DNA from 3 places in the Pseudoalteromonas sp. SG45-3 genome. Region 1 is predicted to be linked to each of the others. Evidence: predicted binding sites of a transcription regulator. Region 1 holds the regulator's gene; each other region holds the start of a gene.

What was found. The regulator ArgR, encoded in region 1, controls arginine synthesis, uptake and breakdown. The targets are predictions, from matches to a motif close to ANTGAATANNTATTCANT.
Region 2: the regulator ArgR is predicted to act here: its motif matches at 1,290-1,307, upstream of H5126_RS04055 (OadG family protein).
Region 3: the regulator ArgR is predicted to act here: its motif matches at 1,752-1,769, upstream of H5126_RS12340 (aspartate aminotransferase family protein).

Annotation. Positions count from the first base shown of each region.
Region 1 is NZ_JACJEN010000002.1:184,393-187,602, forward strand. It holds gene H5126_RS03250 (ABC transporter ATP-binding protein) at 1-344, shown strand, start outside; gene H5126_RS03255 (Dyp-type peroxidase) at 393-1,292, shown strand; gene argR (transcriptional regulator ArgR) at 1,300-1,767, opposite strand; gene mdh (malate dehydrogenase) at 1,993-2,925, shown strand; gene ispB (octaprenyl diphosphate synthase) at 3,010-3,210, opposite strand, start outside.
Region 2 is NZ_JACJEN010000002.1:361,078-364,287, forward strand. It holds gene H5126_RS04040 (YcxB family protein) at 1-275, opposite strand, end outside; gene H5126_RS04045 (hypothetical protein) at 409-600, opposite strand; gene H5126_RS04050 (DUF1328 domain-containing protein) at 659-832, opposite strand; gene H5126_RS04055 (OadG family protein) at 1,352-1,597, shown strand; gene oadA (sodium-extruding oxaloacetate decarboxylase subunit alpha) at 1,609-3,210, shown strand, end outside.
Region 3 is NZ_JACJEN010000009.1:111,165-114,374, reverse strand. It holds gene astA (arginine N-succinyltransferase) at 1-225, opposite strand, end outside; gene H5126_RS12340 (aspartate aminotransferase family protein) at 311-1,516, opposite strand; gene H5126_RS12335 (HDOD domain-containing protein) at 1,896-3,056, opposite strand; gene H5126_RS12330 (aminodeoxychorismate/anthranilate synthase component II) at 3,100-3,210, opposite strand, start outside.

The DNA.
Region 1 (3,210 bases):
TGGGTCAGGGCATATACTTAAGCGCAGAAGTGTTAACCGCAACTGAATATAAAACACCATTTGGTTTAGTCGAATCTTATGTTGAGAGTAAGCATAATGTAAGTGCAGGGCTTATATATGTGCGCCCTCATCAAATAGAATTAGTGGCAGATAACCAAAGTGACAAATTCAGCAAGCGAGCTGCAATCATAAGTCGTCGCTTTATTGGTTCGGCGTATGTTTATTCGCTTGTTATTGATGAACAAGAAATTGAAGTTGCTGCACAATATGGCCAGTCATTTGAAAATAATGATCAGGTTATAATAAAAATAAAACCTCACACGGTGAATTTTTTCGAATCGTAATTAATTTGTTATTCGCTGTGTTTTTATCTGTAAAACTAAGGAATAACAATGGCGCAAGCGCAATCAGGGATTTGTGCTGAAGCAAACTTACACGGTTTGCACTTATTTTTTAATGTGTTTGATGGTCAAGACGAATCACTTCGCGCAAAGTTAAAACAAGTAAGCGCTATAGAAGAAGAGTTTAGCGATCAATTTTCAGAATCAATGCTCTCTTGTATGGTTGCTATTGGTGCGCAATACTGGCCGCATATCCTCCCTGAATACATTCCAAGCGAATTACAGAGCTTTCCCAATATAACCCATAGCGATCACCAAATGAGCGTACAACCGTGTGATTTATTTGTACAAATTCGCTCTGACCGTGAAGATGTTAACCATTTATTTGCGCTGCAAATTTTAAAATTATTTGCCCCCGATGTAGAGCTGGTGGAGCAAATTCGGAATTTTCGCTTTTTAGATGGTCGTGATTTTAACGGTTTTATTTATGGTGGCGACACCGCACATGGAAGAAAAAAGCGCGCTACGGCTTTAATCAGCAACCCTGGTAGCTTTGAAGATCAGGGGAGTTATATTCATGTTCAGCGTTATAAACATGATTTAACTATGTGGCAGCATTTATCATTGAGTGAGCAAGAGCAAATAATGGGACGTACGCGTCTTGATAACACGCTAATTACCCCAGCGATCGAAACCAGCCATGCTTCGCGAAGTGAGCTAAAAGACGAAGAGGGACAACCGCTACTATTAAATCAAAGCATGCCTTATGGCGACGTGTATGAGCAGGGAATGTTATCAATTACATGCGCTTGTACGGGCACCGCATTTGAAAAAGTACTTAATAGTCGTTTAGGGGAAGGGGATTGCTACGACCACTGGCTTGATTTTACTCAAGCCGATATGGGCTCTGCTTTCTTTGCACCTTCAATAGGGTTTTTAAAACAAATTTAATTTGCTATTAAACCGTATCAAATAAAATGCGAACACGTTCAAGTGTTACATCTATTTCAGATATTTTAGCAGGAGCGATAAAAATAGTGTCATCGCCGGCAATAGTTCCTAGTACGCCATCTGCTTTACCTAATGAATCTAATAAACGTGCAATAAGCTGAGCAGCACCTGGGCTGGTACGAATGATGATCATCATTTCGTTGTGCATAATGTCGATTACTAATTGGCGTAATGGGCTTTTAGCCGTAGGTACACCCATTTCAGCAGGTAAGCAGTAAACCATTTCTTGTTTGGCATTGCGTGTGCGTACAGCGCCAAATTTACTTAACATGCGTGAAACTTTACTCTGACTTATATTGTCAAAACCTTGATCTTTTAACGCATCAACTATTTCGCCTTGAGAGCCAAAATTTTCTTCTTTTAATAGTGATTTAAATGCTTTTACCAGTGCTTCTTGTTTATCTTGTGGTTGCATAGTCTTTATTCGTTTTTGTTATTTATGCCGCAAATTCTACACAAAAATGAATAATTATGCAGCAGTTGTTTAGTTAACTTGCCAGTTTGATGCGTTAAATCACATAAGTTTACGACTATGGTCGAAAATATACTTGAAATAGACAGGATAAATTTGTTTTTAGTCGCTAATTTCATTATCTTAAGAGCCACAAATGTTTCCTACCTCAAATTACGGAGAATTCCAATGAAAGTTGCTGTATTAGGTGCTGCAGGCGGTATCGGCCAAGCGTTGTCTTTATTATTAAAAACAGGCTTACCAGCTGGCTCTGAATTATCACTTTATGATGTTGCACCAGTAGTACCAGGTGTTGCGGTTGACCTTTCTCACATCCCAACAGATGTTAAAGTTGCAGGCTTTGGCGCAGACGATTTAAATAAAGCGCTTGAAGGCTCTGACATCGTTCTTATCCCAGCGGGTATGCCGCGTAAACCAGGTATGGATCGTGCTGATTTATTCAATGTAAATGCTGGCATCATCAAAACTTTAGCAGAAGGCATTGTTGCCAGCTGTCCTAAAGCGTTAGTAGGTATTATTACTAACCCAGTAAACGGCACAGTTCCAATTGTTGCTGAAGTATTCAAAAAAGCAGGTACTTACGACGCTAAACGCGTATTCGGTATTACTACGCTTGACGTTATTCGTTCAGAAGCATTTGTTGCTGAACTTAAAGGCGTAGACGTAGCAACTGTAAAAGTACCAGTAATTGGTGGTCACTCAGGCACAACTATTCTGCCTCTACTTTCTCAAGTTGAAGGTGTTTCTTTCACTGATGAAGAAGTTGCTGCACTTACTCCACGTATCCAAAATGCGGGTACTGAAGTTGTAAATGCTAAAGCAGGCGGTGGTTCAGCTACGCTATCTATGGGTGCTGCTGCAGCTCGTTTTTGTATGTCTTTAGTTAAAGGCCTACAAGGTGAAGAAGTTGTAGATTACGCTTACGTTGCTGTTGAAAATGGCGATGCAGAGTACTTTGCACATCCAGTACGTTTAGGTAAAAACGGTGTAGAAGAAATTCTTTCTTACGGCGAACTAAGCGCATTTGAAACAAAAGCAAAAAATGACATGCTTGAAACTCTGAAAAAAGACATCAAAGAAGGTGTTGATTTCATGGCGTAATAGCCGGTTTAAGCAACAAAAAGCCTGCATTTGCAGGCTTTTTTATTGCTCAGAATTAATGTCACACTGTGTAACTAGTTAAAACTAGTGGTCGCGGTCAACCGCAATACGGGCAAGGCTTATAAGTGCTTGCTTATAGTCAGACTCAGCTAAAAAGTCTAAACAGGCAATGGCTTTTTCGGCCTCAAGCTCTGCTTTTTGCATTGTAAACTCAAGCGCATTAGTTTGTTTTAGTGCAGTTAAAATTTCTTCTAAATGCTCCATACCATTACTGTGCTCTATTGC
Region 2 (3,210 bases), 180 kb from region 1:
AGTGTTACCTCAGAGCCTGATGCTTTGCTGAGCATTTGTCTGGTTACCCACCATGGTCTGCGATAGTAAAAAGCGACGCACTCGAGTACCGCTAACATGATCATAAACGATCCTAAGTAATGATCGTCTAAAACATAAATGCCAAATAGACCAAGCGCAACTAACAACACAAGTAAAAAGTATTTAGGTTTTGCACGCTTACTATAAGGGAGTGACTCATCAAAACACTCGTAAAAGTAGGGTTTATCTAATGTGTAGGTGGTTGTGAATGCCATTTTGCCTTGCTTTAAATATCGTTTTTTTTATTTTAACAAGCTAACTGCTAAATGAGCAGCTTTATAGTCAGTGATTTTATTACTGGCACAAAAAAACGGCTCGAAAGCCGTTTTTTTAGCGGTACAAGAAGAATTAACAGTTAGTTTCTTCAGCGTTCACGCCTTCTTTAACATTTTCACATGCATCTTCAACAGAGTTTTGCACATCAGTTACTGCTTCGTCGATACGTTCGCCAGCATCTTCTGCATGGTTGTCTTCACAACCCATCATGAAAAAACCTGCAAATACTGCGATTAGTGCTGCTTTTAAAGTTGTAGAGTTCATAGTGTAATTCCTTGTAAGTATTAATTAAATTTTAGTGTTTGTTAGTTGAATGCTTTATCTACCTGGGTGATTTACCACGTAGTGCACCTGAAACTAATGAAATCACTAAAAGTACTAAAAAGATAAAAAATATAATTTTTGCTATACCAGCTGCGGCACCTGCGATGCCACCAAAACCTAACACTGCAGCGATTAAAGCAATAACTAAAAATGTAATTGTCCAGCGTAACATTGTTTTCTCCTTGGTTATCAAATTTGCTCATGATAACTAATGCCAGTTATATGCCAAAGTTTATTTGGCATAAATATCAATTGGTTATGGGTTTTTGCTGTTATTCTAGTTATTAGTTGGTTAGTAACTTTTACGCTTTGTTATGTAAGTTATTCACACTGTTGCAAATAACTGCTAAATATTCACTAAATAAACTTATTTTGGTAAGACCAATTAACAATTGGTGTGTGGCTTTGCATTTTATATTAAGAATTAGTGTTTATTTTTACTTAGCTTGATAGTTAATTAACAACTTCCATATAACTATTAGCTATAGTCGTTATTTCTTGTATGTATTGTAGAGCGCGTGATTGCTGAGTTATGGCATGTAAATTAATTGAGTGTTATGTTATTTATTGTTTAATTGGTTTTACCAATTTACAAGATGTAGACAAAGCGATTAGTTTTGTTATTATCCAGTGAATAAATATTTAATTAAATCGATTTTTTATTTTCGATATGGGTTTCAAGGGGAGAAAAATGGATATAGGTGCTCTACTCACAACGGCTGGTAACTTAATGCTTACTGGCATGGTTGGAGTGTTTGTATTTCTGTCGATATTAATTGGTGCAGTAACGCTTATGTCTAATTTGGTGACGCGCTTTAGCGAACCTGACGTGGCGACACCAGTTAAATCACCATCTTTTAAATCTCAAGGTGTGCCTAATGAGCACATCGCTGCTATTAGTGCTGCCATTGCTCAGTACAAATCAAATAATAAATAAGGGGCACACACATGGCTAAATTAAAACTAACAGAATTGGTATTACGCGATGCTCACCAATCATTATTAGCAACGCGTATGCGCCTAGACGATATGCTACCGATTGCTAGCAAATTAGACGATGCGGGTTATTGGTCTATTGAATCTTGGGGCGGTGCTACATTTGACTCGTGTATTCGTTATTTAGGCGAAGATCCTTGGGAGCGTATTCGTGCACTAAAAAAAGCGATGCCTAATACTAAACAGCAAATGCTATTACGCGGTCAAAACTTATTAGGTTACCGCCATTACGCTGATGACGTAGTTGAAAAATTTGTAGAACGTGCACATAAAAATGGCGTTGACGTATTTCGTATATTTGATGCAATGAACGATGTTCGCAATCTAGAAACAGCTATTAAAGCGGCTGTAAAAGTAGGCGCTCACGCTCAAGGTACTATTTCGTACACAGTTAGCCCAGTTCATACACTTGATATGTGGCTAACTCTTGCAAAGCAGCTTGAAGATATGGGTTGTCACTCAATTTGTATTAAAGATATGGCGGGTTTATTAAAGCCGTACGATGCTGAAAAACTAATTAAAGCACTTAAAGAAACTGTATCTATTCCAATTGCTATGCAGTGCCACGCTACAACAGGTTTAAGTACTGCTACTTACCAAAAAGCAATTGATGCTGGTATTGATATGCTCGATACCGCTATTTCATCAATGAGTATGACTTATGGACATTCTGCAACTGAAACTATTGTATCGATAGTTGAAGGGACTGAGCGTGATACTGGGCTTGATTTAAACCACCTAGAAGAAATTGCTGCTTACTTTAGAGATGTACGTAAAAAATATGCGGCATTTGAAGGTAGCTTAAAAGGGGTTGATGGGCGTATTTTACTAGCTCAAGTACCTGGTGGCATGCTTACAAACATGGAAAACCAACTTAAAGAGCAAGGCGCAGCCGATAAGCTTAATGAGGTTTTACTTGAGATCCCACGTGTACGTGAAGATCTTGGCTTTTTACCTTTAGTAACACCAACGTCGCAAATTGTTGGCACTCAAGCGGTACTTAATGTGCTAACGGGTGAGCGTTATAAAACCATTACTAAAGAAACTGCTGGCGTATTAAAAGGTGAATATGGCTTAACACCAGCACCAATGAATAAAGAGCTACAAGAGCGCGTGCTTGATGGCGCGGAAGTTATTACTTGTCGCCCTGCTGATAACATTGCACCTGAGCTTGCAACGCTTGAAGCTGAGTTATTAAAAGAAGCGCAAGAGCAAGGTTTAACACTTGCTGATGATCAAATTGATGACGTATTAACTTATGCATTATTCCCACAAGTTGGTTTGAAGTTTATTAAAAACCGCAACAACCCAGATGCATTTGAGCCAGTACCTTCTGTTGAAGATAAAAGCAGTAAAGCACCTTCTAAATCAGTTTCAAATAATAACAAAGTGAAGGCTGAGCAATACAGCGTAAAAGTAGATGGTAAAGTTTATGACGTAGTCGTAGCGCAAGGTGGTGAACTTAAGGAAGTAACATTAAAAGACTCTGAGCACATTCCTCAATCTGCTTCGGTTGCATCAGGTGAAACACTTAACGCGCCTCTAGCCGGTAAT
Region 3 (3,210 bases), on a different contig from region 1:
AGACGTACCTACAACATCACCGGTTTCGCTATCTTCAAGAACAAACAGGTAGCCTTCGTCACCGGGTTGTGACGTTTGCTTAGCAAATGAACTTACAGAATGGTCTATTTTCTTTTGCAATAGTTCTTCGTTTAATGGCAAAGACGTAAAACCATGCCCAGATTCGTGGGCAATTTTCAGTAATGCTGAGTAATCATTTTGCTGGATTGGGCGAAGGATCATCATGAGTCCGCTTGCTCCCTTATAAATAACGGTAAATAGGAATTGCAGGGCAAGCGGTGCTTGCCCTTAATTGGTTGGCTTAAGTCGCTTATGCGTTTACTACGCTTGCTACTGCTTTTTCAAAGCGTGCCATACCTTCGCGAATGTCCGCTTCAGGAATTACTAAAGATGGAGTGAAACGTACTACGTCTGCACCGGCAACTAGTGACATAAGGCCTTGCTCAGTACCTGCCACTAAAAACTCTTTTGCACGACCTTTGTATTGCTCGTTCACTACTGCACCAATTAATAAACCTTGGCCACGGATTTCGCTAAATACGTTGTATTTTTCGTTAACCGCGCTAAGTAGTTCATTAAATAATGCGGCTTTTTCTTTTACGCCAGCCAGTACGTCTGGGGTATTTACTGTATCAAATGCCGCTTCTGCAACAGCACACGCAAGCGGGTTACCGCCATAAGTAGAACCATGTGTGCCTACTTTAAGGTGCTGTGCAATTTCAGTTGTTGTGATCATAGCGCCAATAGGAAAACCGCCGCCAAGTGCTTTAGCCGAAGTTAAAATATCAGGTACTACGTTTAAGCCTTGGTATGCATATAAATCGCCAGTACGACCAACACCTGTTTGAACTTCATCAAAAATAAGCAGTGCGTTATGTTTAGTACATAAATCGCGAACGCCTTGAGCAAACTCATCAGTTGGTGAAACAATACCGCCTTCACCTTGTAGAGGTTCCATCATTACGGCACATGTTTTATCGCTGATAAGTGCTTCAAATGCAGCAAGGTCATTGTAATCACAATGTACAATGTCGCCAGGCTTAGGACCAAAACCATCTGAATATGCAGCTTGGCCGCCAACAGTTACGGTAAAGAATGTACGACCGTGGAAACCTTTGTTGAACGCGATGATTTGTGATTTTTCTGCGCCAAACTTATCAAGTGCAAAACGACGCGCTAATTTAAGCGCGGCTTCGTTTGCTTCTGCGCCAGAGTTGGCAAAGTAAACTTTTTCAGCAAATGTCGCATCAACCATTTTTTTAGCTAGGCGAAGTGCCGGCTCATTGGTCATTACGTTAGATAGATGCCAGATTTTTTCGCCTTGCTCTTTTAATGCGCCTACTAATGCAGGGTGGCAATGGCCAAGACAGTTAACTGCAATACCACCAGCAAAGTCGATAAACTCTCGACCTTGTTGATCCCATACGCGAGAGCCTTCGCCTCGAACAGGAATTACGCTTGAAGGTGCGTAGTTAGGAACCATTACGTGATCAAATAATTCGCGATTGACTGTCATTTTATTTCCTCTTAATTGTGAGCAACACAAAACATCAAAATAGGTGTTTGGTTAATATTTGTAACCAACTTTATAGGCAAGATCAGTAACCTGATAATTGCGCAAAATTGCTTTGTGGTTCAATTTTCAGACGCACATTATTTCAGAATTACTGATATCTGTCTCGTTAAAAACTTTCATGTATCCCTTGAAAATAAAGGGCTAAAGATATTATTTCATAGATAGTGAATAACTATTTGCATAGCTATTTATGCTTATTTTTAGGCAACTAACCGCATGAGTACAGAGGCGCACACGCTTTAATCGGCAAATATGTAATATAACAATAAGATGAGAATGAATGGTTAGTCGCAAAAAAAATTAACAAAAAATTCAGATTTTAGTCAATTTGAATAGCTAAATTGGTAAAATTACTCGATTGGAGGGTTTTTAGTTCCGTTTTAGTGAACTTAAAGTGCGAAAACCAGCTTAGAGCTTCATCAGGTTCAATAAGTTGATGTTCTTTTAAATTAAGATATTGAGAATAGCACCGTGCCTTTAGCATTACTTCTGTTAATGGCAGTAATGTATCGCCCTTATCTACCCCATTTACTAGCTGCTGCATTACCCCTTTAAACGGTAAATATTTAAAAGCCATTTTGTCTATTACCTTAGCGCTTACTTCTATCGATTTATTGCTAAGTAGAGTAGTTAAAAATAGCGGGTCGGGCTGAAGCTCTAATAATGCGGTGTGTAAATCTTTTTGGTTTTCATTTCGGGCTAGCTGTACTTTACGTTGCCATATTTGCTCAAACGTTTTTAAGTACAAGCGCACTAATGCAATTCGCCCTACATCTAAAAGCATACCAAGAGTAAATGCATGTACGTCATTTACATTATTAATTTGTGCAATTTTTTGCGCAGCAATGGCGTTTGCCATGGCACTGTCACGTAAACGACGCTTTAATAACGAAAATGGTTCGGTGCTATGTGGCATCCAATGGCGGGCAGCAAATGTAGGAATAACTAGCTGTAAGTTATCAAGGCCAATATAACGAAGGGCAAGCGATGGTTTATCTACTTTTACAGACGTGTTTTTACTACGTTGATTACGATAGTAAGGTAAATTAACGAGCGTTACTAACTCCCTACCCAACCAGCTTATATCATTAACCAATGGCTCTAAACGCCCTACCGACGCTGACTTTACCGCTAATATATCGAGTATATTGGCAATACCATCTTCAATACCTATGGTGCTATGAATTACGCCATCTATATCTTCGAGCTGCTTATATATAGCTGTTTCAATTGTTTTGTGCAGTTGCTCACTGGCTTGAGCGCGGTACTTATGATGTGCAGTACTGCTTTGCTGGCGTTTATTCTGTGCGGCCACTTCAACCTGCAGCAAGGTACGCTGCTTCATGGGTTCGCCGTAATCTATATCTAATGTATGAATGAAACCAATTTGCTGATGCGCAAAGCTGTGCCCAAGCAATAAGTCATGAGCTCGTTGGCTTAGTATTTTGGCAGTACGCTGCTGGGCTACAAGTTCAGTCATGACATCCATTAATAAAGTATAAAATGCTATGTGTATTATAACATTAGAAGCGAGTTAAAAAGTTATCAAGCAGTTCTAAGCCTTGAGCAGTTAAAATAGCTTCGGGATGAAACTGCACACCTTCGATAGCAAGTTCATTGTGTAACAACCCCAT